Regions from separate parts of the Thioalkalivibrio sp. ALJ1 genome, predicted to be linked through region 1. Evidence: predicted binding sites of a transcription regulator. Region 1 holds the regulator's gene; each other region holds the start of a gene.
The links. Region 1 encodes FliA, which starts transcription of late flagellar genes. Its sites were predicted from a motif close to GCTAAAGTTNNNNNNNNNNCNGCCGATA; they were not measured.
Positions count from the first base shown of each region.

Region 2: the regulator FliA is predicted to act here: its motif matches at 5,127-5,154, upstream of F462_RS00670 (chemotaxis protein CheV).
Region 3: the regulator FliA is predicted to act here: its motif matches at 2,334-2,361, upstream of F462_RS06920 (methyl-accepting chemotaxis protein).

Region 1 covers NZ_KN050684.1:2,110,161-2,120,010, forward strand. Annotated here, with positions in the region: gene flhA (flagellar biosynthesis protein FlhA) at 1-933, shown strand, start outside; partial or broken gene flhF (flagellar biosynthesis protein FlhF) at 1,009-2,104, shown strand; gene F462_RS12275 (MinD/ParA family protein) at 2,273-3,097, shown strand; gene F462_RS12280 (RNA polymerase sigma factor FliA) at 3,094-3,861, shown strand; gene cheY (chemotaxis response regulator CheY) at 3,903-4,283, shown strand; gene F462_RS12290 (protein phosphatase CheZ) at 4,394-5,170, shown strand; partial or broken gene F462_RS14105 (Hpt domain-containing protein) at 5,215-5,617, shown strand; gene F462_RS12295 (chemotaxis protein CheA) at 5,752-7,344, shown strand; gene F462_RS12300 (protein-glutamate methylesterase/protein-glutamine glutaminase) at 7,347-8,459, shown strand; gene F462_RS12305 (flagellar motor protein) at 8,461-9,204, shown strand; gene motD (flagellar motor protein MotD) at 9,212-9,850, shown strand, end outside.
Region 2 covers NZ_JQIW01000003.1:155,911-165,760, forward strand. Annotated here, with positions in the region: gene pheT (phenylalanine--tRNA ligase subunit beta) at 1-1,258, shown strand, start outside; gene F462_RS00635 (integration host factor subunit alpha) at 1,262-1,561, shown strand; gene F462_RS00640 (MerR family transcriptional regulator) at 1,545-1,901, shown strand; tRNA gene F462_RS00645 (tRNA-Pro) at 2,345-2,421, shown strand; gene F462_RS00650 (flagellar brake protein) at 2,566-3,282, opposite strand; gene F462_RS00655 (flagella synthesis protein FlgN) at 3,366-3,851, opposite strand; gene flgM (flagellar biosynthesis anti-sigma factor FlgM) at 3,872-4,177, opposite strand; gene flgA (flagellar basal body P-ring formation chaperone FlgA) at 4,284-5,015, opposite strand; gene F462_RS00670 (chemotaxis protein CheV) at 5,282-6,211, shown strand; gene F462_RS00675 (CheR family methyltransferase) at 6,441-7,256, shown strand; gene flgB (flagellar basal body rod protein FlgB) at 7,474-7,881, shown strand; gene flgC (flagellar basal body rod protein FlgC) at 7,909-8,328, shown strand; gene F462_RS00690 (flagellar hook assembly protein FlgD) at 8,340-9,014, shown strand; gene flgE (flagellar hook protein FlgE) at 9,058-9,850, shown strand, end outside.
Region 3 covers NZ_KN050684.1:982,675-992,524, reverse strand. Annotated here, with positions in the region: partial or broken gene F462_RS14090 (hypothetical protein) at 1-12, shown strand, start outside; gene F462_RS06925 (ATP-binding cassette domain-containing protein) at 367-2,277, shown strand; gene F462_RS06920 (methyl-accepting chemotaxis protein) at 2,459-4,474, shown strand; gene F462_RS06915 (GNAT family N-acetyltransferase) at 4,488-6,422, opposite strand; gene F462_RS06910 (hypothetical protein) at 6,574-6,792, shown strand; gene F462_RS06905 (SDR family NAD(P)-dependent oxidoreductase) at 7,017-7,736, shown strand; gene F462_RS06900 (cold-shock protein) at 8,173-8,376, shown strand; gene murJ (murein biosynthesis integral membrane protein MurJ) at 8,728-9,850, shown strand, end outside.

The DNA.
Region 1 (9,850 bases):
TTGTCGCAGGAACTGGGTTTCCTGCTGCAGCCGGTGCATATCCGCGACAACCTCGAACTGAGCCCCAATGCCTATCGCATCAGTCTGCTCGGAGTCACCGTGGCCGAGGCCGAGGTGTTCCCCGATCGCGAGTTGGCGATCAATCCGGGCGAGGTCTTTGGAACGGTGCCGGGTACGCCCACCAAGGATCCGACCTTCAACCTGGACGCCCTGTGGATCGATCCGGCGGATCGGGACCAGGCCCAGGGGGCGGGCTATACCGTGGTGGATTGTTCGACCGTGATTGCCACGCACCTGTCGCAGGTGTTCCGCGAGAACGCTCACCGCCTCATCGGCCACGAAGAGGCTCAGCATTTGCTGGACCAGCTGGCCCGGCATTCTCCGAAGCTGGTGGAGAACCTCGTTCCCAAGACTCTGTCGCTGTCGATCGTGCTGAAGGTATTGCAGAACCTGCTGGCCGAGCAGGTCTCGATTCGCGATCTGCGAACGATCGCCGAAACCCTGGCAGACGAGGGCGTGAAGAGTCAGGATCCCGGCGCTTTGACTGCCGCCGTGCGCGTCGCATTGTCGCGTTCGATCGTCCAGGACCTTGTAGGACCGGAGGATGAGCTGCCATTGATCGCACTGGACCCCTCGCTGGAACAGCTCTTGCATAAGTCCCTGCAAGGCAGCTCGGGCGGGACGGTTGGATTGGAGCCCGGACTGGCGGAACGGTTGCAGCGTTCGGTGGCCGATGCGGCCCGTCGTCAGGAAATGGCCGGACAAGCGGCGATCCTGGTGGTGGCACCGGAGATCCGGTCCTGGATTGCCGGGTGGCTGCGCGGCGCGGTTCGTAGCCTGACGGTGCTGGCCTTCACCGAGATCCCGGACAACCGTCGGATTCGAGTGGTGGCCACCGTGGGTCAGGAAGAATCACAGAAACAGCCGGCCTGAAGGTAAGCGCCTGAGAACGGGTGCCGAAGAACGAGCAAAAGGGTTCCGTCGCGCAAGCGGCACAGGAGATAAAGCATGAACGTCAGACGATATCGGGCCCGGGACATGCGTGACGCGATGCGTCAGGTGCGCGAGCAGCAGGGCGAAGATGCGGTGATTCTGTCCAGCCGGCGCGTCGATGGTTGGCTGGAGGTGGTCGCCGCGCTGGAAGACGGTGAATCCTCCGAGCCGATGCACGAGCCGGAAAGGACACGCTCCAACAGCCCAGCGCGCCCGTCCGCCGAACGAGCACCGGAGCAGGGGGGGGGCTCCTGGCCAGCCGACCCGGAGCTGAAGGCGATGCGTCAGGAGCTTCGCGACCTGCGCAGTCTGATGAGTCGACAGTACGCCGAGAGCGAAGAGGCCCGATGGGCTGCGCGCCATCCGCTGGCGGCCGAGTGCAAGGCGCGCCTGATGGATCGGGGCTTCAGTGAATCCCTGGCACGTAGTCTTGCGGGTAGCATTCTGGATGACAGCTCCCCGGAACAGGCATGGGAGCGTCTGCGCGCCCGCTTGTCGGGGGCGATCGCGACGCATCGCCCAACCATTCTCGACGAAGGCGGATTGCTGGCAATGGTCGGACCCACAGGTGTCGGCAAGACCACCACCCTCGCGCGGATCGCGCTGCGCCAAATCCGTCGCATGGGCCCGGATTCGGTTACGCTGGTTACACTGGACTCACAAAGGATCGGCGCGACGCGGCAGCTGCAGGCCTTTGCCCAGATGGCGGGGGTCTCGGTACGTGCGTTGCAAAATGCGCGTGAATTGCGTGACCTGGCCCGGCGGGTGGAGGATGGACACCTGATTCTGGTGGATACGGCGGGGCAGGCCCCGAACGCAGTGGAAGAGGAGTCGTTGTTTGCACATCTGCCGCCGAGCATTCGCGCCGAGAGCTGGCTGGTGGTTTCGGCCACTACTCAGGGCAACACCCTGCGGCGGGTGCTCGAGGCCTTCCGCAAGGCAGAGCCTTCGGCGCTGGTGTTGACCAAGCTGGACGAGGCCGAACAATTAGGTGAGGTGTTGTCAGTGCTGCTGGATCAACATCTGGGGCTGGGATTCGTCAGCGATGGCCAACGCGTCGCGGAAGACTTCCATCGCGTGGATACCGGCCATCTGACCCACTTGGCACTGGATGACGACGCGGATGGTTCCATGGCTAAAGCAAACGCCCGCGAGACCTGGGCCGCCGAGCGCCTGGCGGAGATGGACCCGCCCCGCCGAGCGCGCTCGCAACCGCGCCCGGTCACCAGTGCCGAACCCGCGAGCCTGGAACTGATTCAGCCGGTTGGAAAGGGCCGTTATGCCACGCACTAACAAACCCTTGAAGGTCATCGCAGTCGCCTCCGGCAAGGGTGGCGTTGGCAAGACCAATGTCTCGGTCAACCTGTCGGTAGGACTGGCTCGGCTGGGGCGCGAGGTGATGCTGTTCGACGCGGATCTGGGCCTCGCCAATGTCGATCTCTTGCTTGGCTTGCGGCCGGAACGAACGCTGCACGACCTCGTGACCGGCGAGGTGGAGAGCCTGGAGGAGGTGTTGGTCCAGGGGCCGGACGGGGTGAAGGTGGTGCCATCGGCTTCCGGCATCGCCGCGATGGCGAACCTAACCCCGGCCGAACATGCCGGGCTGATCCATGCTTTCAGCGCCTATCGCAAGCCGTTGGATGTGTTGATCGTGGATACCGCAGCAGGGCTGCAGGAGTCCGTGACCTCGTTCTGTCGCGCGGTTCAAGAGACCCTGGTGGTGGTTTGTGACGAACCCGCATCGATTACCGATGCCTACGCCCTAATCAAGGTGTTGCACCGGGACCACGGCATGCGTCGTTTCCGCATGGTGACCAACATGGTCAGCGGGCGCGAGAGTGCCGACCGCCTGATGCAGAAACTGAATACCGTTTGCGGCAACTATTTGCCGGAGGTGGTCCTGGACCTGGCCGGCTATATTCCCGTGGACGAGCACCTCCGCAAGGCGGTGCAGAAACGCGCGCCGGTGGTCCAGCAGTATCCCGGCAGCCCGGCGGGCAAGGCCTTCGCCGAGCTGGCCCGGACGGTTGATCGTTGGCCGGTCGGCAAGGGTGACCACGGAGGCGTCGGATTTTTCGTGGAACGAATGCTCCAGAGCGCATGATGGCGACCCGAAATCGACTTTCCGGCTACCAAACAACGTCCACCGCATCCGGTGGGCACGAACGGCTGATTGCAGATCACATCGAACTGGTGCATCGGATCGCCCATCATTTGATGGCGCGCCTGCCGTCCTCGGTACAGGTGGATGACCTGATTCAGGCGGGAATGATCGGTTTGTTAGAGGCTGCGCGGCAGTTTGAGGGCGGCCAGGGCGCCACTTTCGCGACCTATGCCGGGATCCGAATTCGCGGTGCGATGATTGACGAATTGCGCCGTAGTGACTGGACGCCGCGTTCGGTGCATCGCAATAGCCGCCGCATCGCCTCCGCGATTCAGGCGGTCGAGGCGCGCGAAGGCCGGGCCGCACGCGGTAGCGAGGTTGCGGCGGAGCTGGAAGTGCCCATCGATCAGTATTACGAGATGCTCCAGGATCACGCCGGTGCCCATTTGTTCGCGCTGGATGACCTCGGCGGCGGCGATGATGGCGCCGATCGGGTGATTGAGGGTCAGGAGGCTTCGCCCGCGCGGAATATGGAAGCGGGCGAGTTCCGCGAGGAACTGGCCGAGGCATTGGGCGACTTGCCAGAACGCGAGCGTCTGGTGCTTTCGCTGTACTACATCGAGGAACTGAATTTGCGCGAGATCGGTGCGGTGTTGGGCGTGACCGAGTCGCGTGTCAGCCAAATCCGCAGTCAGGCGGTGATCCGCCTGCGCGCGCGCATGGGGTCGTGGCTCGAAGACGGCACGGCTTTGCAGTTATTCTAAAACCCACCCTACGAATCCCGGAGTGACGTGTGGACAAGGGAATGAAAATTCTCATCGTGGACGACTTTTCCACGATGCGGCGCATTATCAAGAACCTCTTGCGCGATCTCGGCTTTAACAATACCCAGGAAGCCGATGATGGGAGTACCGCGTTGCCGATGCTGCAAAACGGTGACTTCGACTTCCTCATTACGGACTGGAATATGCCCAACATGCCGGGCATTGATTTGCTCAAGGCCGTCCGGGCGGATGCCAATCTGAAGTCGATGCCGGTGCTGATGGTGACGGCAGAGGCCAAGCGCGACCAGATCGTGGAGGCGGCGGAAGCAGGTGTGAACGGCTATGTGGTCAAGCCGTTCACCGCTGAAACCCTAAAGGAAAAGATCGATAAAATCTTTGAACGTATTGAGGCACAAGGATAAGTTTGTGCCGATAGCGGACCATTTTGGATTGGCGCCAAAGCGGCCCGGTTCGCCTGTAAACACCGCCGGGAGGCATATCCTGGCGGCGGGGTTTCAGCAAGAGGCTTTTCATGACTGAACAGGAACATCCGCCGCGTGACGGACAGCTCGATCTCGCCCGCAAACTCGTCGAGCGACTGGAAGCCGGTGACGACACGGGTGCCCGGGCGTTGGTCCAGGACCTGGCGCGTCCTTATGACCGGGAACTCTTCGATGAACTGGGCAAACTGACTCGAGACCTCCACGAGGCCTTGCAGAGCTTCCGCGGCGACTCGAGACTGGTCGAACTGACGCGGGCCGAGATCCCGGATGCGAAGGAACGCCTGAATTACGTAGTCACGATGACCGAACAGGCGGCACACGACACGATGAATGCGATCGAGTCGAGTCTTCCCATTGCCGAGTCCTTCAGCCAGCAGGCCGCTGAGCTGACAGAAAAATGGACACGGTTTCGTAACCGCCAGCTATCGGTGGATCAGTTCCGGGATTTCGCCCGGGATCTGGATGGCTTCTTTGCCCAGGCCGGTACCGATACGGAAGAACTTCGGCGACTGCTCTCCGAAGTGCTGATGGCCCAGAGTTATCAGGATATTACGGGGCAGGTCATTCGTCGTGTAATCCAGCTGGTGACAGACCTGGAGGAGAACCTGGTCTCCCTGATCCGGCTATCCAGTGGCCGCATGGAGCAGGTGGAGGCGGCCGAGGCCTCCATCGAGCAGAGCAAGGACGACCGCGAAGCCAATCGCAAAGGGCATGGCCCGAGTGTGCCAAAGACTCAAGATTCCAGCGAAGATGTCGTTCAAGGACAGGACGAGGTGGACGATCTGTTGTCGAGCCTGGGCTTTTGACAGCACCCCTCATGCGACTGGCGCCACGGGATTGGAGAGACTGAATGGCCATCGACCCCAACGACGAAATCCTTCAGGACTTCCTGATCGAGGCCGGGGAACTTCTTGAGGGGCTCAACGAGCAACTCATTGACCTGGAGCAAAACCCGGACGACCGGGAGCTTCTGAATGCGGTCTTTCGCAGCTTTCATACGATCAAGGGCGGTGCCGGCTTCCTGAGCCTGGACGCGCTGGTGACCGTGTGTCACCACGCCGAAGATGTCTTCAATCTGTTGCGCAATGGCGAGCGTCGGGTGGATAGCCACCTGATGGACACCATGCTTCGGGTGCTGGATAGCCTGAACGTCATGTTCGGGGATCTGCGCTCCGGTGTCGATCCGACGCCGGCAGAAGCGGATTTGGTCGAAGATCTGCGCCGCATGGCCAAGAACGAAGATGTGGCCGCTGCTCCGTCCTCACCTTCGGAACCGGAACCGGAACCGGAACCGGAACCTGAGCCTGAGCCTGAGCCTGAGCCTGAGCCTGAGCCTGAGCCTGAGCCTGAGCCGGAACCCGAGCCCGAGGACTCGGCTGCGGACGGAATGGTGGGGGCTGGTGACGAGATCACAGACGACGAGTTCGAAGCGCTTCTGGATACCCTGCATGGGGACTCTGCGCCCGCACCCGTGGCCAAGGATTCGGAGTCCGATCCGGCCGGTGGCACGGACGGTGATGTGGATACCGCTGCGAGCGGCGACCTGATCAGCGACGACGAATTCGAGAATCTGCTGGATGAATTGCAGGCCCGGGGCGAAGGTCCTGCGGCGACGTCCACAAGCGAACCCCGCGAACCCGCAACGCCAGAGCCGGCCCCCAGTGCCCCGTCCGAAGAGCCTGCCAAAGCGGAGGTCGGCTCTGGAGGGCAGGGTGGTGGTGCCCGCGCAGGCGGGGGCGGCGAGGCTGGAGGCCGCTCGGCCCCGCAGGGCGAAACCTCCGTCCGCGTCGACACCGAGCGTCTGGACGAGATCATGAATCTGGTTGGCGAGCTGGTGCTGGTGCGCAATCGCCTGAGTATGCTGCGCTCGCAGCATGTCGACGACGAGTTGGGCAAGGCGATCAGTTCGTTGGCGCTGGTGACTTCGGATCTGCAGACCTCGGTGATGAAGACGCGGATGCAGCCGGTGAAGAAGGTCTTCAATCGCTTCCCCCGAGTCATTCGCGACCTGTCGCGCAATCTGGGTAAAGAGATCGAACTGGAGATCTTCGGTGAGGATACCGACCTCGACAAAAACCTGGTCGAGGCGCTCTCCGATCCGTTGGTCCACTTGGTACGAAATGCAGTAGACCACGGTATCGAGACCCCGGAGGTGCGCGAGGCCGCCGGCAAACCGCGCAAGGGGACCGTGGTGCTGGGTGCGGCGCAGGAAGGCGACCATATTGCACTCCTGATCAAGGATGACGGCGGTGGCATGGATCCTGATGCCCTGCGTCGCAAGGCCGTGGAGAAAGGCCTGATGGAGCCCGCCATGGCTGAGCGCATGACGGATCGCGAGGCCTTCAACGTGATCTTCATGGCTGGTTTTTCGACCAAGACGGAGATCTCCGATGTCTCCGGCCGCGGGGTCGGCATGGACGTGGTCAAGACCAAGATCTCGCAACTCAACGGCATGATCGACATTGAGTCCGAGATTGGTGTCGGGACCACGCTGCGCGTCAAACTGCCGCTGACGCTGGCGATTTTGCCGGCCTTGATGGTGATTCTGGATGGGCGCCGTTTCGCGATCCCACTGGCCTCGGTTTCGGAAATCCTGGACCTGGATCTGACCAAGACGCACTACGTGGATGACCAGGAGGTCATCATCGTGCGCAAGCACGCGCTCCCGATTCACTACCTCAAGCGCTGGCTGAAGCCTGGCCACGAGCCCGAGCCGAGCAAGGAAGCCCATGTGGTTGTGGTGCATACTGCCGACCGTAAGGTGGGGCTGGTGGTGGACGACCTGGTGGGACAGGAAGAGGTAGTGATTAAGCCTCTCGGTCAGAATCTGCAGGGGGTGAAGGGCCTCGCGGGGGCAACCATTACGGGGGATGGTGGAATCGCGCTGATCCTCGACGTCTCGGACCTGGTGACCATCTTGATGCGGCAGCTGCAGATGTCCGGTCGGCCGCGCCGCGCGGTGCGTTCGAGCGAGGGCTGAGGATGCCGATCAAGGTCCTGGTGGTCGATGATTCCGGATTTTTTCGTCGAAGAATTGCGGAGATTCTCGATTCCGATTCCGGTATAGAAGTAGTCGGTTCAGCCGAGAATGGTGAGCAGGCGATTGCCAGGGTTCGGGAGCTGGACCCCGATGTGGTAACGATGGATATCGAGATGCCGGTAATGGACGGCATCACCGCTGTGCGCAAGATCATGGCCGAGAACCCGCGGCCGATCCTGATGTTTTCCAGCCTGACCACCGAAGGTGCGCAGGCGACCCTGGATGCGCTGGAGGCGGGGGCGGTCGATTTCCTGCCCAAGCGCTTCAGCGATATGGCGAGTGACGAAGACAGCGCGCGCATGCTGTTGCGCCGGCGCGTGCGTTCCTTGTCGCGCAGCCGGGCACGCTCGGTGAGTGCACCGGGCAGTAGTGCGCCTGCTCGCGAGGCCCGGCCCAACGCGCGCCGGGAAGAGGCCGACCGGGTTGCGGCCGACGCCCGCAAGCAGGCTCCCCCAGTTGTCAGTACGCGTCCCAAGACGCCGCTGCGGCAAATGCGGGCGGTGCTGATTGGGACCTCAACCGGCGGCCCAGTCGCCTTGCAGGAAGTTCTGAAGCCGCTGCCAGCGAGCTTTCCACTCCCGATTCTGCTGGTGCAACACATGCCGGCCAGTTTTACCCCGGCCTTCGCCGAACGCCTGAATGCAATGTGCAATATCGAGGTGCGCCAGGCGAAGGACGGTGATGTCCTGAAGCCGGGTGTGGCCCTTCTCGCGCCGGGTGGTATGCAAACCACACTGGAGCGCGGGAGCCAGACGCTAGTCCGTATTTCCGAGAGCCCACTGGGGACGATCTACAAGCCAAGCGTGGACGCGGCGTTTGCTTCTGCCGTTGATGCCCTGCGGGGGCAGGTCCTGGCCGTGGTGCTGACCGGTATGGGTGCGGATGGCCGTGAAGGGGCCCGTGCTCTGAAGGCGGTCGGTGCTCAGGTGTGGTCGCAGGATGCCGCGACCTGTGTGGTGTACGGGATGCCGGCGGCGGTTGCCGAGGCGGGGCTGTCGGACCACGTGTATCCGTTGCCCGAGATCGGACCGGCTCTGGTAAAGGGGATCTGCTGACATGGATATCCTGAGCCTCGTCGGGATCACGCTGGGGCTGGTGGCCGTCTTGGGCGGAAGTATTGCCAAGGGCAGCGGTCTGGGTGCGCTGTGGAACGCGGCAGCCTTCGTGATCGTGGTGCTGGGGACCCTGGGGGCGACTCTGGTGCAGGCGCGGATGGTGGTGTTTTTGCATGGGATGCGCATCCTGCCTTGGGCCTTCAAGCCACCCAAGATCGATAACCAGGCGATGGTCGAGCAGATCGTTGAGTGGTCGAATGTCGCGCGCAAAGAGGGCTTGTTGGGTCTCGAGACGCTGGCCGACGAGGAAAGTGACGAGTTTGCGCGCAAGGGGTTGCAGCTGCTGGTTGATGGCAGTGAGCCTCAAACCATTCGACAGATCCTGGAGGCCGACCTGGACAACCGCGAGCACTTTGACCTGCAAGGGGCCAAGGTCTTCGAGAGTATGGGGATCTATGCCCCGACTCTAGGCATTGTGGGTGCAGTGATGGGGTTGATGGCGGTGATGCAGAACCTCGCCGATCCGAGCAAGTTGGGGGCGGGGATAGCGGCGGCGTTTGTGGCGACGATCTACGGGATTGCGTCGGCGAACCTGTTGTTCCTTCCGGTGGCAAACAAATTAAAGTCAATTATTCAGAATCGCTCGCAACATCAACAAATGTTGATGGAAGGACTGATTTCGATTGCCGAGGGCGAGAACCCCCGGAACATCGAAAGCAAGCTGAGTGGCTTCATCCACGAGTGAGGTCACCATGGCGCGACGCAAACGGGCGGATGAACACGAGAATCACGAGGCCTGGGCCATTCCCTACGGGGATCTGGTTACGCTGCTGCTCGCGTTTTTTGTGGTGATGTACGCGATCTCCTCGGTGGATGACGGGAAGTACCGGGTCCTCTCGGAGTCGCTTGTGGATGCGTTCCGCGCACCCATGCAAGCCGATCCGATCCAGGTGGGGGAGCCGACAGTTGCTCGGGAGCGCACTCCACAGGATCTGCGTGCCCTGGTGCCGATCGAGGTGCAACCGGGGCTGGTGGAGGATGGGCCGCAGCCGATCGATATGGCGTTGAGCGGGTTGATGGACGATACCCCCGAGGCCGATGAAATGCAGGCCTTCCTCGACGAGCTGGCGGATACGGCTCGGGAGATCGAACTGGCTATGGCGCAGTGGATCGAGGACGGTGATCTGCGTGTCACCCGTGAGGCCTACTGGCTGGAGATCGAGATCACGAGCCGGTTGTTGTTCCCTTCCGGGTCCGCAACGCTCAATGCCGAGGCAACGGCGTTGCTGCGTGAAGTTGGGGTGATCCTTGCGCCGCGTGTCTCGCGCATTCATGTAGAGGGGCACACGGACAATGTGCCGATACAGACCGCCGTCTATCCTTCCAATTGG
Region 2 (9,850 bases), on a different contig from region 1:
GCTGGTTGCGCAGGCCATGGCGCGCGCGACGCAGTTGCTGCTGGAAATTTGCGGCGGACGCTGCGGCCCGGTCGCGCAGGTGGGGGAATCACCAGCCACCCATGGGGAGCAGGCGATCGGCTTGCGCTCGGAACGTATTCAGCGCTTGCTGGGTGTAAGCCTGGAAGCGCCTGAGGTCGAGCGCATCCTGCAGGCACTCGATTGTCGTGTTGAGCGTGCAGCGGACGGTTGGACCGTTCATGCGCCACGTGCGCGTTTTGATCTGGAACGCGAAGAGGACCTGGTCGAAGAACTGGCACGGGTGCACGGCTACGACGCCTTGCCGCAGACCCTACCCAAGCCGGTGGCGCCCGCCTTGCCGGCGACCGGGTTGCGGTCACTGCGCACAGGGCTTTCCCGCCAAGGTTTCCACGAGGTGATCAGTTTCAGCTTCATCGCCCGCGAAGCCGCGAGCGCCTTCTATCCGGATGTGGAGCCCTTGGCACTGGCCAACCCGATCTCGTCGGACCTGGCGGTGATGCGTCCAGGGTTGTGGCCGGGGCTCGTGACCACCGCCGCGTACAACCAGGCGCGGCAACAGTCGGATCTGCGTTTGTTCGAACACGGCCTGCGTTTTGTTCCGGATGCATCCGGGCTGCGCCAGGAGCCACGACTGGCGGGTCTGCTCGGGGGGCGGGCGTCCCTGGAGAACTGGGAGGGTGAGGCCCGTCGTCTGGACTTCTTCGATGCCAAGGGAGTGGTCGAAGGGCTGTGCAAACGCGTGGACGGGACGCTGGGCTTCCGGATGGAGCGGCACCCGGCCCTGCATGATGGCCAGTCGGCCCGCGTGCTGGTCGACGGCGCGGCAGTCGGCTGGGTGGGGCGCTTGCATCCAGCGCTCTGCGAGCGCTTCGATGTCGAGCCGGTCTTTCTGTTCGATCTGGATGCTGCGGCCGTAATACACGCACCAGTGGCCCAGTTCACGCCTTTGTCGGCCTATCCGTCGATCCGCCGTGACCTGGCGCTGGTTGTGGCCGACACGGTAGCTGCTGGGGATGTGCTAGCCGCCATCGACGAACTGGACCTGGAACTCCTGCAGGATGTGCGCCTGTTCGACGTGTACCAGGGCAAGGGCTTGAATCCGGACGAAAAGAGCCTGGCTTTGGGCTTGATTTTACGGGCTTTTGATCGCACCCTAGGCGAACAGGATGTGGCTGGCGTCACTGATTCGGTGGTGCAGCATCTCCAGGCTCAGTTCAACGCAACCTTGAGACAATAGCCGATGGCAGCTGTAACCAAGGCGGACCTCGCCGCCGCGCTTAACGAGGAATTGGGTCTCAACAAGCGTGAGGCGAAGGAATTCGTCGAGATGTTCTTTGAGGAGATGCGTCAGTCGCTGGAGACCGGCGAGGGTGTCAAACTTTCCGGCTTTGGCAACTTTATTCTGCGCGACAAGAACCAACGGCCTGGACGCAATCCCAAGACGGGCGAAGAGATCCCGGTCTCTGCACGCCGCGTGGTGACCTTCCGGCCGGGACAAAAGCTGCGTGAACGGGTAGAGAGCTATGCTGGAGGCGAGTAACCACCAGGAACTCCCGGCGATCCCGGGTAAGCGCTACTTCACGATCGGCGAAGTCGCGGAGCTGTGTCAGGTCAAGCCGCATGTTCTGCGTTACTGGGAACAGGAGTTCCCGATGCTGGAGCCGGTCAAGCGCCGCGGCAACCGACGCTACTACCAGCGTCAGGACGTGATCCTGATCCGTCAGATTCGGGCGCTGCTCTACGAGGAGGGCTACACCATCAACGGTGCGCGGCAGAAGCTCTCCGGTGATGAGGCCAAGGGCGATCGCCAGCAGGCCCAGCAAATCATCCAGGACACAATCTCTGAACTCGAATCCGTATTGCGGGTGCTGCGCGCCTGACGCTCGCTCCTGTCCGCGTTTGGAAAGGATTTTTTGAACCACAGAGGGCACGGAGTTCACGGGGAAGCCGTTAGGGTGTGATCGCGGATGAATGCCCTGCATGTCGGTATTTTCTTTAGCCGAGCGCCTTCACGCACGGGCTGGTTCCGCGCCAGTAAGGCTCACTTCTTCTTTGAATTCACTATCCATCAGAAACGGGCGGGTAGAACCCCTACCCGCTGCACGACGCGCCTTGTCTCGGAAAACAGGGGGCGCCAACGCGGACGTACGATTCAATCAGCGTCTCCTTGGCGCATTTCTCCGTGTACTCTGTGCTCTCTGTGGTGAAACAAACACCGAGCGCATGATGCCTATCGGCATGATTGCCTCATAGGCCGATAACTTCGCTATGGGGGCGATTGGCGCTTTCGTGAGGGGCGGGAATCCGCTATGATTCGCAGCTTCGGGGCGTGGCGCAGCCTGGTAGCGCATCTGCATGGGGTGCAGAGGGTCGCAGGTTCAAATCCTGCCGTCCCGACCAAAAAATAATGCCGGATCCGCCGCTTGGTCGATCCGGCTTTTTTGTGTCCGGGGATTGGTTCGGTACCATAGGCTCGATTGATTCGCGTCCCACGGCAACGGTGGCTTCAACGCGGGGCCATTCTGGTGGTGAGTGACGCGTCTCTCACTCCATGGAGCGGCGGCGTGCCTCGCGCTGATAGTGCAGCAGGGCGATGTTGGTTTGTCTCTCCAACCACTGTGTCATCCCTACGATCTCGAAACCGGCGTACTCGTGGCCGTCTCGGGTGCTGTTCCGGCGATTGGCCAGGCGCAGGTCGCCGGAAAGTCGTTCACTCACATCGGGAAGCAACAGGTTCGCGAAGGCAAGGGCCTCGCCGGTCTCGAGGGTATCCAGGATCGTGGTGGGAAGTTCGATGCACATACCCTGGCCGGAGAGATCGACGAGATCGCCGATGACTGGATCCTTCCAGTCCTTTGCACGCAGCTCGACCTGCGGCCGCTGGGACATGGGGATGTGGACCCGGAAGGTCTCGCGGCGTTGCAAATGCTGGAGTGTATCTGGGTAGGGGCAGGCATAGAGAGCCCCGTCTTCTTCGTGCTCAATGCGGGTGACCGGCGTCGTGAAGCGCACGGCGACTCCGCGCAAGGCGGCAAAGACGCGCAGGCTCATGCCGCTCTTCACGTGCTGATGGGCACGAGGCGGGTTCAGCTCGTCAAGAAAGAGTTCTTTGGCTTTGGGGTCGAGTCGGATCAGGGCAGATGTGTATAGCGGGCCGTCGGCGTCCAGGCGAACGCTGACCATCGTGAGTTTGTTATCCAGATCCTTCAGGATGCCGGCGATCCGGTCGGGTTTGTCGACCGTGTAGTCGGTTTCGTCCATGCGTCCGTGGAGTTAATAAAGTGTGAGGACGCAAGGTACTGGTGGATGTTCGGAAATGCCAGTACCGCGGCGAAAAAGATGCGTCAGGCTTGAGTAATTCGCCGCCCGCCGCGGCTATTGGGACGCGTTCGACCGTAGGGGTCGTAGGTCGCGGCAGGGCCGATTTCTTCCCCACGCAGGATTTGCATCGAAAGCTCAACACGCTGGCGGTCGCGCTCGATCAGGCGGGCATTTCCGTGGTTCAGGGTATTGCAGCGTTCGATGGACTGACGCAGGGCCTGCCAGTGGTCGTTTAGCACTGCACCATCCTCGAGCCGGGCCAGCAGGCGCGCCATGCCCTCGGGTGTAAAGGACTCGTGTTCGGCTTCGGCGATCTCGCGCTGTTGCCGCGTTTCGGTCTCGAGTTCCTGTAGCAGGCCCTGCTTGCTGGCGACCACGTCCTGCAACGTCTCGGGCGTGCGGGCCTGGACCGCACGGGTTTCCTGGATCAACGCCTCCTCCAGCTGATGGGCAAGCCGGATTGAGGTTTCCAGGGAGCGTTGCAGACGGTGGCGCGTGTCGGTTTTCATGGTGGGGTCCTGGCGTCGGATCAGCGCAGCAGGCGTTCGAGGTCAATCATGCGATCGGCCAGCTGTTCGTTGTCCATGGGGTAGTTGCCATTGGAGATCGCCTCGCGCAATTCGGCAACCCGTGCCGCGTCGAACGGAGCGTTTTCCCCGGCGCTGGAGGCCGAGCTCATGGCCTGGGCGGTGCCGGTCAATGTAAGCGAGTCGTCACCGGCCGCAGGGGCATTGCTGGGGCCCTGGGCGCTGTTTCCGGTGTCTTCGCGTCCTTTAACCGTGGAGCTTTGGCTGTCGGGGCGCAGACTGTTCGAATTGAGGCCCTTGATATCCATTGTGCCGTCCTGTCGTTGTAACTGTGCTGCAATTGTTTACGGCCGGGATGACTGAAACTGTAGCCCGAGCGCGACCGGTTTTGTAACCGTCTTCACAAACCGGTGTTTAAAGCGCGACCCGGACATGCCCGGAAGGCATGATCTCGCCCTCTACGATGCGCCCTGAAGAGGCATTCTTGACCCGAATGCGATCCCCCAGGGTACCGTTCTCCAGCGCTTCCCCTTGCATGCGGATGGCGATCGAGCCGTTCTCGGCCAGAATCGTCACCCGCTGACCGCGGCTCACGATTTCGCGCTGGGTGACATGCTGGGTGCCAATGATTTGTCCCGGTCGTATGCTGCGGCGGGTTTGTTGGCCGACCAGGTCGGATTTGTCTTCATGATAACTGCCGGCGTGCCGCGACGTCTCGATCCGCTGATAGCGGAGATCCCCGTTCGTGAGTGTGTGCTGACGCGGCAAGTTGCGGCTGGCTACCAACACTTCGGCGTAGCGCTCAACCGTGGCCGGGACGTACAGCTGCCAGGTCACCGGGCCCGCGCATTGGAGATGGACCGCGGTATTGCCATCACTTCGCCCGCCGGGTGGGAATCGAGCGTTCAGTCCATCGTGGCAATAGGCCAAACGCAAGCGGTTGTCGAGCTGGCCGATCTCGATGTTGATGTCGTTCGCGGCCGAGGCGTTTAGCTCTTGTAACAGGAATTGCTCGGCGGCTTGGCGAATCTCTCCGACGGGATGGATCTCCGCGGCGCCTGCGGCGCTTGGCAATATCAGAATAGCGATCAGGCCCAGCCAGCGGGGGGGCCTGATTCGGTGGTTATAGGTTGGCCACAGTGCCATTTTCGTTTCCTGTCCGCCCAGGGCGGAGGTGCGACGTCTTGTCCGGGGGCACAATGCCTCTGGCATGGCAAGAGGTATGCACGATTAATGCCAGGAAGAAATTGGGGTTCGGTTTAAGCCCGGGCCACAGCCGCCGTTATCCCGAGGAGACGGCGCAAGGCGGGGCCTGCGCGCCAGTATGAATGACAGGCCGGGGGCGCGCAGTGCAAACTCGGGCATAGATACCGGCCCGAGCGCAGGGTATTCGGTACAAGGAGAGCGGCACCATGAGTCAATTCATTGACGATGTGAATCAACGAACACAGTTGGTCGGGCAGAACCGGATGGAGCTGCTGCTATTCCACCTGGGCGGATCCCAGACATTTGGGATCAACGTGTTCAAGGTGCGCGAGGTCATCCCTTCGCCGCCCCTGCGCCAGATCCCGGGTTCGATGAGCGTAGTGCGGGGCGTGGCGACCCTGCGCGGCGGTACGGTTCCAATTATCGACCTGGCCCTCTCCATGGGCCTGCGAAGCGCCGCGGGTACGAGTGAAAGCGACTCCCAGAAGGTGGTGGTCACCGAATTTAACCGCTCTGTGCAGGGCTTTTGGGTATCGGCGGTGGATCGGATTGTCAACGTGAACTGGCAGGATGTGAAATCACCCCCGCGTGGTACCGGGCGCGAATCCTTCTTGGTCGCGGTGACCGAGATCAACAACAAGCTGGTAGAGATCATCGATGTCGAAAGGGTGCTTTCCATCGTGAATCCATTGCCAACCGAGGTCTCCGAATCCATTCGGCAAGAAGCTGTGTCACCAGAGGGGCGGAAGGTGTTAATCGTCGATGACTCGGTGGTGGCCCGCAAGCAGATCGAAAGCGCGATCAGGGGCTTGGGCTTTGAATACGTGGTCTTCAAGGATGGCCAGGAAGCGCTGGAGTTTCTGGAGCAGAAGGCCGAGGAAGGTCCGATCAGAGAACAGATCGAGCTGGTGATCTCGGATATCGAGATGCCGCGGATGGACGGCTATACCCTTACTGCCCGCATCCGGGATCATGCCGGGCTTAAGGATCTGAAGGTGCTGCTGCATTCCTCGCTTAGTGGCGAATTTAACACCGACATGGTCAAGCGTGCGGGTGCCGACGCCTTCTTGTCCAAGTTCAACCCGGACGAACTGGCGAGCGCGGTACTGGATCAGACCGGGCGTGATGGTCAGTGACACGGCGAAGCGGCAGTCGCTTGCCGGGTGGCGATGCAGGAGCGGTGCTGAATGGCCGGATCGGTGCGCACGCAGCGTTACGGGCTTGGATCCTGTCGTGCCGAGTGCTGGAAACCGTATACTGGAACCTGCTTAGTGATTTTGACCCGGACCGTGGAGCCGGGCGGCCCTGTCAAGGATTCGTCATCAGGATGCTCAATCATCATGGACTGCGCTCAGGGATGAACGGGTGATTGATTCCCGCGACTACGAGGAGTTCGCGCGTTTCCTGCAGGATTGCTGCGGTCTGGTGCTGGGCGATAGCCGGCAATACCTAGTGTCCAGCCGCTTGTCGCGCCTGCTCGACGAGTTTAGTTTCAAGAGCGTTCCTGAACTGTTGCATGCGATGCGCCAGGCGCCGAATCCGCGCCTGCGGACGCGTGTGATCGACGCGATGACGACGAACGAGACTTCCTGGTTTCGTGATGGTTTTCCGTTCGAGATCCTTCGCCATGTGTTGTTGCCTGAACTCGCTGCCAAGAACAGCAGTAACAAGGTCTGGTCATCGGGGTGTTCCAGTGGCCAGGAGGCCTACAGCATCTCCATGGTGGTCTCGGAGTGGGAGGAGTCCCGTCCAAGCCGCAAGGTGCCTGTTTCGATTCTGGGAACCGATCTTTCCGAGAAGATTGTCGAAGACGCTCGGCGCGCCATTTATGACGGACTGAGCATTGTGCGTGGCTTGAGTGAGAGTCGTCGAGCCCGCTTTTTCGAAACGGTTGCGGACGGGCACAAGGTCATCCCGGAGGTCCAGCGCCGTTGTCGCTTCCAGAAGCTCAACCTGATCGATAGCTATGCGGCGCTAGGCAAGTTCGACCTGGTGTTCTGTCGGAACGTGCTGATCTACTTCTCCGGCGAGACCAAGCGACAGGTTCTTGACGGTATTGCCCGGCAAATGAACCCAGGTGGCTATCTGTTTCTTGGCGCTTCCGAGACGGCGGGCCCCTATACGCAGTCTTTCGAGACGGTGCGGACCGAGTATGGCTCGGTCCTGCGGGTGAAGTCCTGATCGATCTCTGATACCGGGCTGTTGTGACCAAAAGGCCCGTGCAATGCGGGCTCCGGGTGAGGGACTGAATGGCTGGCCCTCTCCGCCTCCTCCTTGTACCTGACGTTTGTTCCCCTCCGATGGCATAGGCCTTGCATCTGCCTCCATACAAGGGAGCGCAATGGTTGCGTCTCCGTTTCGATGCGAGGGCCGCCAACGGCGGGCAGGACGGAAGCAGATGAGTCTCTCACTGGACAAGGCGATGGGGATTTTGCCGCAGGCGATCAACGTGCGTGCGCAACGCATGGAATTGCTGGCTTCCAACATCGCCAATGCGGACACCCCTAACTACAAGGCGCGGGATGTCGACTTTCGCTCGGTGCTGGAGTCCGCGGCCGGGAGCGGCAACGCCTTGCCCATGGTTCGCAGCCAGGCGGCACATCTCGACCCCAATGCAGGCGCTATGAACGGACAGGCTGAGGCGCTTTACCGAGTGCCTTCGCAGGCATCCCTGGACGGCAACACCGTGGACCCGCAGATGGAGCGGGCCGCCTTTGCGGAGAACGCCGTGCAGTACCAAAGCAGTCTGGAATTCCTAAATCGCCGGGTCTCTGGCATCCGCGAAGCCCTGCGGGGCGATCGCTAACGCCGACCTGATCGGGAGATCGATGTCGTGAGCAACCTCTTCAGTCTTTTCAATACCTCGGCCTCGGCGTTGTCGGCGCAATCCGTGCGCCTGAACACCGTGGCCTCGAACCTGGCCAACGCCAACACGGCGGCCACGAATCCGGACGAGGCCTACCGCGCCAAGCAGGTGTTGTTTCAAAGCGTGATGGATCAGGCCAACCCGAACGGTTCTGCAACCTCGGTGCGTGTCGCCGGTGTTACCGAATCGCAGGCGGCCCCGCATGCCCACTACGAGCCGCACCACCCGCAGGCGAACGAGGAGGGCTACATCTTCCGCCCGGCGATCAGCGTGGTGGAGGAGATGGCCAACATGATGTCCGCCTCGCGCAACTACGAGGCGAACGTCGAGGTGATGGAAACCTCGCGTCAGCTGCTCCAGCGCACATTGCAGATCGGTCAAGGCTAGAGGAACTCCACATGACACAGATATCCCCTGAACTCCTGGATCGTCTTGGCCTGTCGCGCCCTGACAAGAAGCCGGAAGGCGAGATGGACCGTTTGGGCCAATCGGACTTCCTAAAGCTGATGACCACTCAGCTTGAGAACCAGGATCCGATGGACCCGATGGACAACGGTGACTTTCTTGGCCAGATGGCCCAGTTCTCGACGGTGACCGGTATTGAGCAGTTGTCGAAGTCCTTTGAAAAGCTGGCGCAGTCGCTGGGGCAGAACCAGACGTTGCAGGCGGCTTCGCTGGTGGGTAAGGACGTGCTGGTTCCGGTGGAGTTCGGCGAGCTGGGCCCGGACGGGATGATCAATGGCGCAGTAGACCTCGAGCGCTCAACGGATGAGTTGCAAATCGATGTGTACAGCCCGAACGGCGAGCGCATACGCCGGATGAACCTGGGTGCTGCGGGTAGTGGTCTTCGGGAGTTCAGCTGGGACGGGATGCGCGACGACGGCACGTTCGCCCCACCCGGCGTGTACGAATTCAAGGCCTCGGCTCGTTCCGGCACTCAGACCGAATCCGTGGATACCTTTCTGGATGCTCGGGTGGAAAGCGTCGCGGTAGGTGGCGATTCGGGGCTTGCACTGACCGTGCAGGGCCTTGGCGAAATCAGTTTTTCGGATGTACGGCGGATTGGCGGCTGACGCCGGGCCCGCGACGAGCGAACCCTAACGGAGGAAACACCCTATGCCTTTCAATATCGGATTGAGCGGTCTTAACGCGGCCCAGGCCGACCTGCAGACCACCGGTAATAACGTCTCCAACTCTGGAACTACGGGCTTTAAGCGTTCGCGTGCGGAGTTCGGTGATGTGTTTGCCCAGAGCTTCGGTGGCATCAGCCAGACGGCCATCGGTTCCGGTACGCGCCTGCACGCCGTGACCCAGCAGTTCTCTCAGGGTCGGACCGAGTTCACCGAGAACGGCCTGGATCTGGCGATCCAAGGCGAAGGATTCTTCGTCCTTAACGATCAGGGCACCAGGGCCTATACCCGGGCGGGTGCATTCCAAGTCAGCCGTGATGGGTTCCTGGAGAATAGTCAGGGCCAGCAGCTGCAGGGTTACCCACCGCAGGATGCCAATTCTTCAGATCCAAATTTCAACACCGGCCAGCTGGAGGATATTCGGCTGCAAACGGGGGCGGCGCCTCCGAGGGCGACGACGTCGGTTGAAGCCCTTCTTAACCTGCAGTCCGATGCGGAGGAGCCGCCCGTCACACCGTTCGACCTGGGTGACCCGGACACGTACAACTTCTCGACGTCGTTGACGGTGTACGACTCCCTGGGCACGTCCCGCGACGCTAGCATCTACTTCGTGAAGGGTGCGGATGACCTCGAATGGACCGCTCATGTGGCTGTCGACGGTGAGGCCTATAACGCCTTCGATCTGACATTCGATGGCAGTGGGGCGCTCGATACGGTCGTTCCAGACCCCGCAGAGGTGACCGTTCCGGCGGGGACCTTTGGCAATGGTGCGGAAGAGC
Region 3 (9,850 bases), 1.1 Mb from region 1:
CTGGATGTCTGAGCGTAGCGAGTTCAGCGCCGCCGGCCCGAGAACCCTGGAGCAAGGTTCCCGGGCGAAATCCGGGTGCCCTTCTTTGGGTCCTTTCTTGGGCAAGCAAGAAAGGACCTCGCGGCGCGCTGGCGAGTCAGCGCTCGGCAGTATGCGGACCGGAGGCACCGTAAACACCCGAGGACGAACCAGGACCAGCCATCACGAGGCAGGCGGCGAACCGAAGGCACCGTAAACACGGAGCCCAATCCAAGACCAGCCACAATAAGGCAGGCGGCTGGGCGAAGCCACCCACCCGCACGCCGCAACACGCCAAGGTGATAGTCTTGGCGCCCGCTACAATACTCGCTCGCGACCGGAACTCGAATGGCACTGCTCACCCTGCGCAACATCCACCTGGCCTACGGCATGGCTGCCCTGCTCGACGGCGTCAACATGAGCCTGGAACCAGGCGAGCGCGTGGCCGTCGCCGGCCGCAACGGCGAGGGCAAATCCACCCTGCTCAAGGTGATCAACGGCGATGCCCAGGCCGATTCCGGCGAACTCACTCGCCAGGACGGGCTGACCACTGCCTATCTGACCCAGGAACTACCACCTGGGATCGAAGGAACGGTGTTTGATGTCGTCGCCGAAGGGTTGGGCGAGGCCGGCCGCCTACTGGAGCGCTTTCACCATCTCAGCCAGGCCGCCGCGGCCGGCGATATGGAGGCCCTGGACAAAATGGGGCCCGTGCAATCGCAACTGGACGCGATCGATGGCTGGAGCCTGCAGAACCGGGTCGAGACGACGATCTCGCGTCTGAGCCTGGATCCCGAGGCTCAGTTCGCGGCGCTGTCTGGCGGTCTCAAGCGCCGCGTCTGGCTGGCACGCGAACTGGTGCAGCGACCGCAACTCCTGCTGCTGGACGAACCCACCAACCACCTGGATGTGGCCGCGATCCGATGGCTGGAAGAGTTCCTGGTCGAGAGCGGACTGACGGTGGTGTTCATCAGCCATGACCGGCAGTTCATGGAAAGCGTCGCCACCCGCATCCTGGAACTGGATCGCGGCCAGATCTACGAACACCCACCGACCATCGAGGCGTTCCGTCAGCGTCAGGCCGAACGCCTGGAGACCGAGGCCACCCAGCGTGCCGAGTTCGACCGCAAGCTGGCACAGGAAGAAAACTGGGTACGCCAGGGCATCAAGGCGCGGCGCACTCGCAACGAAGGCCGCGTTCGTGCACTGCAGGCGCTGCGCCGCAAACGCGCAGAACGCCGCGAACGCAGTGGCCAGGTCAAGATGAAGCTAAGCCCCGAACAACGATCAGGGCGTCTGGTGATCGAGGCCGAGCACGCGGACTTTGGCTACGACCACCCGATCGTTCGGGACGTGAATCTGTTGCTTCAACGCGGAGATGCCCTGGGCATTGTCGGTCCAAACGGCGCGGGCAAGACCACTTTACTGCGGGGACTACTCGGTCAGTTGGAGCCACTCGCGGGAAGCGTCAAGCTGGGCACCCAGCTGGAGATCGCCTACTTCGATCAAGCCCGGGCCCGCCTGGACGAAGCCACTACAGTGCAGGACGCAGTTGGCGAAGGACGCGACCGTGTGATGGTCAATGGCGAGAGCCGCCACATCCTTTCCTACCTGGAAGACTTCTTGTTTCCGCCGGCACGAGCGCGACAACCGGTATCGGCGCTGTCCGGGGGCGAGCGCAACCGTCTGCTGTTGGCCAAGCTCTTCCTGCGCCCGGCGAACCTGCTGGTACTGGACGAGCCCACCAACGACCTGGACGTCGAGACCCTCGAGCTCCTGGAACAGCTACTGATCGAATACACGGGTACCGTGATTGTGGTCAGCCACGATCGTTCGTTCCTGGACAACGTCGCGACGTCCACCCTCGTGCTGCCCGGGGACGGCACGGTCGAGGAGTTCGTCGGCGGCTGGACCGACCTACCGGAACGGGTCACCCGACGCCTACTGGAGAGCGAAGCAGGCCGAACCACCGAGGCCCCGCCTGACGCCGCCAAAGAGGCGCCAGCCAACCCGCCACCGGCCGCGCCGGAACCGGCTGCACCACGCAAGTTATCCTACAAGGACGCGCGCGAGCTGGAGGCCCTGCCAGCACGCATCGAGAGCCTTGAGGGAGAGCAGGTCAGCCTGACCACCGCCATGACCGAACCGGAGACACTGCGCGACGGGGAGCGCATGCGCAAACTGCAAGCGCGGCTCGAAGAAGTGGAGTCGGAATTGGCAGTCTGCTATGAACGCTGGGAGCAACTGGAATCCGACTGATGCATCACGCGTCACCACGTACACGAAGCGCCAACAGCACAGAACGTCAGCGGACGGCTCAACTCTCGCCACCGGCTGCCGTAACAGGGGTAGAACAAGCACCTTCCAGGCACGAGGTCCGCAAGACCGCGGCCGTATTTGCGAAGCGCCGACTGAACAGGCGCGCTGAAGGAGTCATCGCATGTTGGACAAATTCTCCATTCGGGGACTGCTGATCGCCGGCTTCGGGCTGGTCGTCGCGATCCTGATTATCAATTCCTTGCTCTCCCTGCGCGCCCTGAATGTTGGGAGCCAAGGGGTCGCCGAGCTTACTCAGTCCGATTATCCGGCCGTGGCCCGGGTCAATCAGGTCGAACAGTTGCTACAGGAGAGTGCCGCCTCGCTCGGCTTCTATCTGATGAGCGAGGAAGCCGAGCACCGCGATGCCTGGCTGCACGCCATGGAACAACTGGATCAGGCAATGAGCGCGCTGAGCCAGGATCCTGTTGTTGAGGGCTCCGAGGAACTGAGCCAGTCGGCCAGACGGGTACGCGCCAGTATCGATGCCTTTACCTCCCAGCAAGACCGCATGATCGAGATTGCGGAAGACGTGTCCGAGAACATGCCGGCTCAGGGCGTAGCCAACGCCCGAGCCAACCCGGCGACGATCCAGATGACCCAGTTGACCAGCACAATGATCAACGAGGAAATGGCGCGTCCGCGCTTCCAACGCTCCTTCGAGCGCCTGGACGAGTTCTACACCCTGCGCACCAACCTGCTGCAGATTACGTCCAACCTGCGAGGCTTCATCGCCTTCCGGGATTCTTCCTTTGAGCAGAACCTGCGCCTGTACCTGGGTCAGACCCATGACGTGCTCGCACGCCTGACCGACCAGATGGAAGAGCTCGATTTCGAACAGCAGATCGCGGTCGAGGATTTCGAGGGCCTCCTGAACACGTTGGATGACGCCATCCAGGAGATCGTGGAGATCCACGGCAGCGAGCGTGCCCTGCAGGATGCCTATCTGATCCGCACCGAAGTCGGCCCGGTTATTTTCGAAGCCCGCGACGAACTGCGTGGGCTCAGCGAGCGCATCACCGAACGCGCCGAACAGTCTGCCAGCGGCCTGACGGCGACCATGGGCGCCACCCAGACCACCCAGGCAGTGCTGGTCCTGATTGGTGTCATCCTGGGTGTCGCCGGTGCTGTGTTCATCATCCTGGTCGTGCGGCGCGCCCTGGCCCACTCTACGGCGGCGCTCGAGGAGATCGCCGACGGCGATGGCGACCTGAGCCGCCGCCTGGACGAGAACGGGCTGATCGAGACCGCGCAGCTAGGCCGTGCCTTTAACCGCTTCACCGACAAGATCGCCCAGGCCATCGGTCATGCGCGCGGCAGCACCGAGACGCTCAACCGCGCCACCGAGAACCTGAACCAGGAGGCCTACGGGGCCCGTGAAGCGGTCTCGCGCCAACGCGACGAAACCGAGCGCGTCGCCACCGCGATCAACGAACTGCAAAGCAGCGCCGAGGAGATCGCACGCAACACCGACGCGACCTCCCAGGCCGGCCAGGAAGCCGGGGATGCGGTGAACAACGGCTCCGAAGTCATGGAGAAGAACGTCGAATCCATGGCCTCGCTGCTCGGCACCGTCGAGGAGGCCGCCGGCACCGTCTCCAAGCTGGGCGAGGACTCCAAGCAAATCGGGACCATCCTCGAGGTGATCCGCGGCGTGGCCGAGCAGACCAACCTGCTGGCCCTGAACGCCGCCATCGAGGCCGCCCGCGCCGGCGAGCATGGCCGTGGCTTCGCGGTGGTCGCCGACGAGGTCCGCAAGCTGGCCACCCGCACACAGGAATCCACCGACGAGATCGAGACCATGATCTCGCGCCTGCAGACCGCCACGACCAGTGCCGTGAAGGCCATGGAACAGGGTCAGGAAGAGGCCGAAATGACCATGGAGCATACCGCCGAGGTCAACGGTGCTCTACAGCAGATCCGCCAGTCGGTCACCACCATTGTGGAAATGACCGAGCAAATCGCGGTCGCCTCGCGTCAGCAGAGCACGGTGGTCGAGGACATCAACCGAAACATCGTGCAGATCTCCGACGGAGCGGATCAGTCGGCCAACACCGCCGACCGCGTCAGTGCCGCCTCCGACGAGCTCAAGCAGGTGGAAAAGGAGATCCAGCAGGCCCTGGCCCAGTTCCGACTCTGATCCGGGCTACGGGCTACAGCCCACGGGCTTCCAGCCAGGCCCGGGCGGCGCGGCGCAGCCTGCGGGTGACGCCGCGCCGCCCGGACACTCCGAGCTCGCGGGCCAGCCGCGGCCAGTCGACGGGCGCGGCCAGGCTCGCCGCCAACAGGCGGCCCTCCGGATCAGCCGGCGGGCCCACCTCCAGCTGCCGCAGCAAGGCCGGCAGCGCCCACTCCAACGGCCGCACGCGGTGCGCAAAGGCCCGGACCTCCGCGAGATCGGTGGCCGGGTCGGCCTCCGACAGTGGCCGGGCCAATTCCTCCAGGACCGCACTCACCATAGCGGCGGCGGATGCAGGCAGAAAGCGTGGGTGCCAGACCGGCCAGTCGCGCTGGAAAGCACGCTGAATCGACCGCAGATCGGAGGCCGTAGCCGGACGGAGTGCGCGCAGGACCACGCTACTGACCTGACCACTGGCCGGGTCCGGCTGGGTCCCCACGCGCACCAGACCGTAGCCCTCACGCTTCCAGAGCCGCAGCAACGCGGGCTGCAGCCCGAAACTCGCCCCCAGCAGCCCGACGCGTTCGGCAACGGCCAGATCCGCGACCGCCCTTAGCAGGCGGCCGCCCAGGCCTCGTCCCTGCCAGCACGGATGCACCGCGATACGCTGGATACGCCAGACACGCTCCGCGGCCAGCTCGATCCCCCCCAGAGCGGCCAGCGTGCAAGGCAGGAACTGCCCCTGCGGTCGGCGCTCGCCCGCCCACACCGCCTCGGCGAGGGCCCGCTCCAGGCCGGGTTCCTCCTGGATCAGTGCGACGCCGAATAGCGCCCGGTCCATCACGCCCTCTATGCACAGCACGCGCACGCCGGGATCTTCCAGCCAGCGCAGCAGATCGGACGGACGGGTACGGTAGTGCGCATCCGCCAGTAGGCCCGTCACGGCCTCCAGGCAGGACGGCATTTCCGCCAGTGCCGCCCCGGTCGTCCAGCGCAGACGGACGGCCTGGGTGGCCGGGGTCCGGCTTTCCGCCTCCAGCAGGAACAACCGGTTGAGCCAGTCTTCCAGCGGATCCCCCCGCGCCCAGCGCACCGGGGTTGCCATGGCCTGCACGCGCACCCGGAAGCCCGCCGCCTCCAGGGCCGGTAGCGCGCGCAGCCGGAAACCCTGGCCGCTCCCCTCGAAGCCGCCGGTCGTGGTGGACAACACCAGGCGCCGGGCACGGTGGGCGAGGCGCAGCAAGCGCTCCACCGGCAGGTTCGCTGCCTCGTCGATAATCAGCGTGTCCACGGACTCGGGCGCTTGCAGCAGGACGTCCGGTGCCCGGTAGAGACGTTCCGGCGTGTCGACCCACTGACGGGCGCGCGCTAGCAGGGCGTCCACAGCCCGCGGACCCGGGGCTGTCAGGGTGATCGCCAAGGCATCCATCCGCAGCCCCGCACCCAGGTACTCGCCCAGCAACGTCGACTTGCCTCGGCCACGTGGGGCCGTCAGCGCCAGGCACTCATCCCCCTCCAGCCGCCCCAGCCGATCCAGCGCCTCCACCTGATCCGGCGTCCACGCGAACGGGGCAGGCGTCGCGGCCGGCACACGGGGCAGTCGCTCCGCCGAAGGCGCTTCAATATTCCGGATCCAGGGTTCGGCCAACGCCGCCCGCCAGCGGCGGGCAAACGCACCTTCACCGGTGACCCCGTCGAGCACCACCAGGGAGCCCCCGCCGCGCAGCAACCCGGCCGCTGTGACCAGCGCATCCACGGCGAGCGGGTCCCCGGCCTCGAACACCAGGGACTGCACTTCGTGGCCCAGCCAGTGCCCCGCCTGTGCCGGCGCCACGTGCGGCAGGCCGTCGGGCACATGCCGTCCCACCCAGAGCACCGGACTCCGGGCTGAGGCGATCCGAAGCCAGATCTCGGCGGCCTGTTGGGCCGCCGGATCGGCCGGCAGTCGGTAGAGCGAGCGAGCCTCCATCTCAACATCTCACCAGGGTCGTAGGTTGCATGGAGCAAGCGGGCTTGCGAGGGCGGAAGAGGCATCTGGACACACGGGCGCGACAAAAGTCCAGAGCGCTGCCAAACGCCAGCGCATAGACACCGCGACCGACCGCTGACAAGAGCGGCGCGTGACGCTGGATGCCGGCGGGGACCTCCGAGTGGACGCGGCGGCCGCGGCCGATATCGACGCCGCCAGTGTGCAGATGCCGCTGATGGCACGTCATACGGCGACACGCCAGGCACAGGGCTTTTCAATCGACGGCGCAAGCGCCGTCTTCGCGCAGGCCTTCCAGGCGCCCGGCGACCTCGAACGCCAGTGGCGCGAACAACCCCGTACGCCGGGGTAGACCTCGTCAATCCACCACGAAGCGCACGAAGACCGGAAGAGGGATATGGGATGAAGCACGAGTGCTATGCCGGACTTCTCGGATGTGCCTCGGCCGCCCATCCAGTACCCACCAAAATCCTTCCAGACTTCCCGTCTTCTGTGAACCGCCCTCGCCCCTTCTTCGTGCCTTCGTGCGCTTCGTGGTAGACAATCCGTACATTCAGAATCTCGAAGGAGAGCGATATGCAGGACGGCCGTTTTGGTTCAGCGCTGGTGACCGGCAATTCCAGCGGGCTGGGCCTGGGGATAACCCAGGTACTGCTTAAACAGGGCGCACACGTCTATGGCATGAGCCGGCGCGGCTGCCCCGAGGCCGGGACCAGCGCAGACGAACGCGTGGACCTGAATGACTTCGCTGCCACTGGTGCCGCAATGGAACGGCTGCTGGAAGGCGTCGAGTCACTGGATCTGGTCGTGCTCAACGCCGGGCTGCTGGGTCATATGCAGCGCATGCAGGACGCGTCGATGGATGAACTACGCCTGCTGATGGATGTAAACACCTTCGCCAACAAGGTCATCCTGGATACCCTGCTGAAACGCAATGTCCAGGTGGGCCAGATCATCGCGATCTCCTCCGGTGCATCGGTTTCCGGGCATGCCGGTTGGAGCGGGTACTCGCTGTCCAAGGCCGCGCTGAACATGATGATGCAGCTCTACGCCCACGAATTTCCGGACGAGACAGCCATCAATGCCTTCGCCCCCGGCCTGGTCGATACGGCCATGCAGGATTACCTCTGCGACGAGGCCGACCGCGAAAGCTTCCCGGTCCTCCAGCGCCTGAAGGCCGCACGCGGGACCCAGGACATGCCCACCCCGGAGGACGCCGCCCGCACCATCCTCGACGTCCTGCCCCGCCTGCACCACACCACCCGCGGCAGCTTCGTCGACATCCGCCAGCTCTGAGGCAGAGTCGTCCCGGCCACGAACCGAACAGATCAAGGGCGGGAACAGGAAGACGGGAAGATTCGAAGGGGGATCGGGCTGAAGCGTAGAGGGCAGGGCTGACGGGCAGAGGCATGCCCCGACATCCAGCCCCCTGCCCGTACCCAATCAACAATTCCTCCGACCTTCCCGCCTTCCTGTGAACCGCCCTGGCCCTCCTGCGTGCCTTCGTGCGTTTCGTGGTGACCCCCGGCGTGCGGAAAATCGGCGCTGCCGCGCCAAAAAAGTTCATGGAGGGGCGTTGGATTTCGCCGGGGATGCGGCGTATAGTCGGGGGCGTGATTCGTGGTTGAGCGACAACACTAGGAAGTTTCTAGTTATTGAACCAGTGCTCCCGTTGATCTGTTGGCAGCATGCCGCGAACACATTTGTTTGTTACATGAAGAGGTTACAAGTTGTGAATACTGGTGTTGTGAAGTGGTTCAACGAGAGCAAGGGTTTCGGTTTCATCACCCCCGATGATGGCGGCAAGGACGTGTTCGTCCATTTCTCCGCGATCAACGGTTCGGGTTTCAAGACCCTGGCCGAAGGTCAGAAGGTCTCCTTTGAAATCCAGGAAACCGCCAAGGGCCTGGCCGCCGGGGAAGTGACCGCCATCTAAGGCGCCACATCCCAAGGCTGACGGCTCCTTCGTTGGACCGTCCGAAAAGGCCGCCTCCGGGCGGCCTTTTTCGTGCCTGACGCCCTGTATTCACCACGAAGAAAGCCAAAAGCGATTTACAGGAAGGCGCGAAAACTGGAAGAGGGACTGGGGTGGCGCGTTCAGCGCAGGACCGACGATCCGGGTATGCCGCAGGCCCTGAGCCAGCACCCGCACTCCATAACCCTTCCTGTCTTCCCATCTTCCTGTGAAACGCTCTTGACTTGGCCCTTGTTCGTGGTGGAGGCAACGGTCCGGCGCGGGTGATTCAAGTACACTGCGGGGCTTTCCCGAAGGCTGGCCCCGCACGCGATGAACCGTCTGTTTCGTTCCACCGCCGTTGTCAGTGGCATGACCATGATCTCGCGAATCATGGGCTATCTGCGCGACATGGTGCTGGCGGTAACCTTCGGGGCGGGGGCCTCGACCGACGCCTTCTTTGTCGCGTTCCGCATCCCCAATTTCCTGCGTCGCCTGTTTGCCGAGGGCGCCTTCAACCAGGCGTTTGTCCCGGTGTTCGCGGAGTTCCGCGAGAAACGCGGTCGCGAGGCCCTGCGCGACCTGCTGGACCACACCGCCGGCACGCTCATGACCGTGGTCACCGTCGTAACACTGATCGGTGTGCTCGCCGCGCCCTTGCTGATCTGGGTGTTCGCGCCAGGGCTCGCCACACAGGAAGAGGGGCGCCAGGATCTGGCGGCACAGATGCTGCGCATCACCTTCCCCTACCTTCTGTTTATCTCGCTCACCGCGATGGCCGCCGGCATCCTGAACAGCATCGGGCGCTTCGCGGTGCCGGCGTTTACCCCGGTCTTCCTGAACCTGTCCCTGATCGTGGCCGCGCTATGGCTCGCACCAATGTTCGCCGAGCCGATCGTGGCCCTGGCCTGGGGCGTGTTCATCGCCGGGGCTTTACAGCTCGCCTTCCAGATCCCGTTCCTGCTGCGCGCCGGCCTGTTGCCGCGCCCCCGTTTCCGCCGCGCCCACGAAGGGGTCCGGCGCATCGTCAAGCTGATGCTGCCGGCGATCCTCGGGACCTCCGTCGTCCAGATCAACCTGCTGGTGGACACCCTGATCGCGTCGTTCCTGGTCGCCGGCTCGATCTCGTGGCTGTACTTCGGGGACCGCTTCGTGGAACTGCCCCTGGCCCTGTTCGGCATCGCCATCGGCACGGTGATCCTTCCGCGCCTGGCACGCCAGTACAACCTGGCGGACCCGGCAGCCTTCAACCGCACCCTGGACTGGGCCCTGCGTCTGGCCATGCTGGTCGCCCTGCCGTCTATGGTCGGGCTGGTGGTGCTGGCGGTGCCGATCCTGGCGACACTCATCCAGTACCAGGCATTCACCCAGTTCGACACCTACATGAGCGCGATGGCCTTGGCCGCCTATGCCCTGGGCCTGCCCGGCTTCATCCTGATCAAGGTCCTGGCGCCCG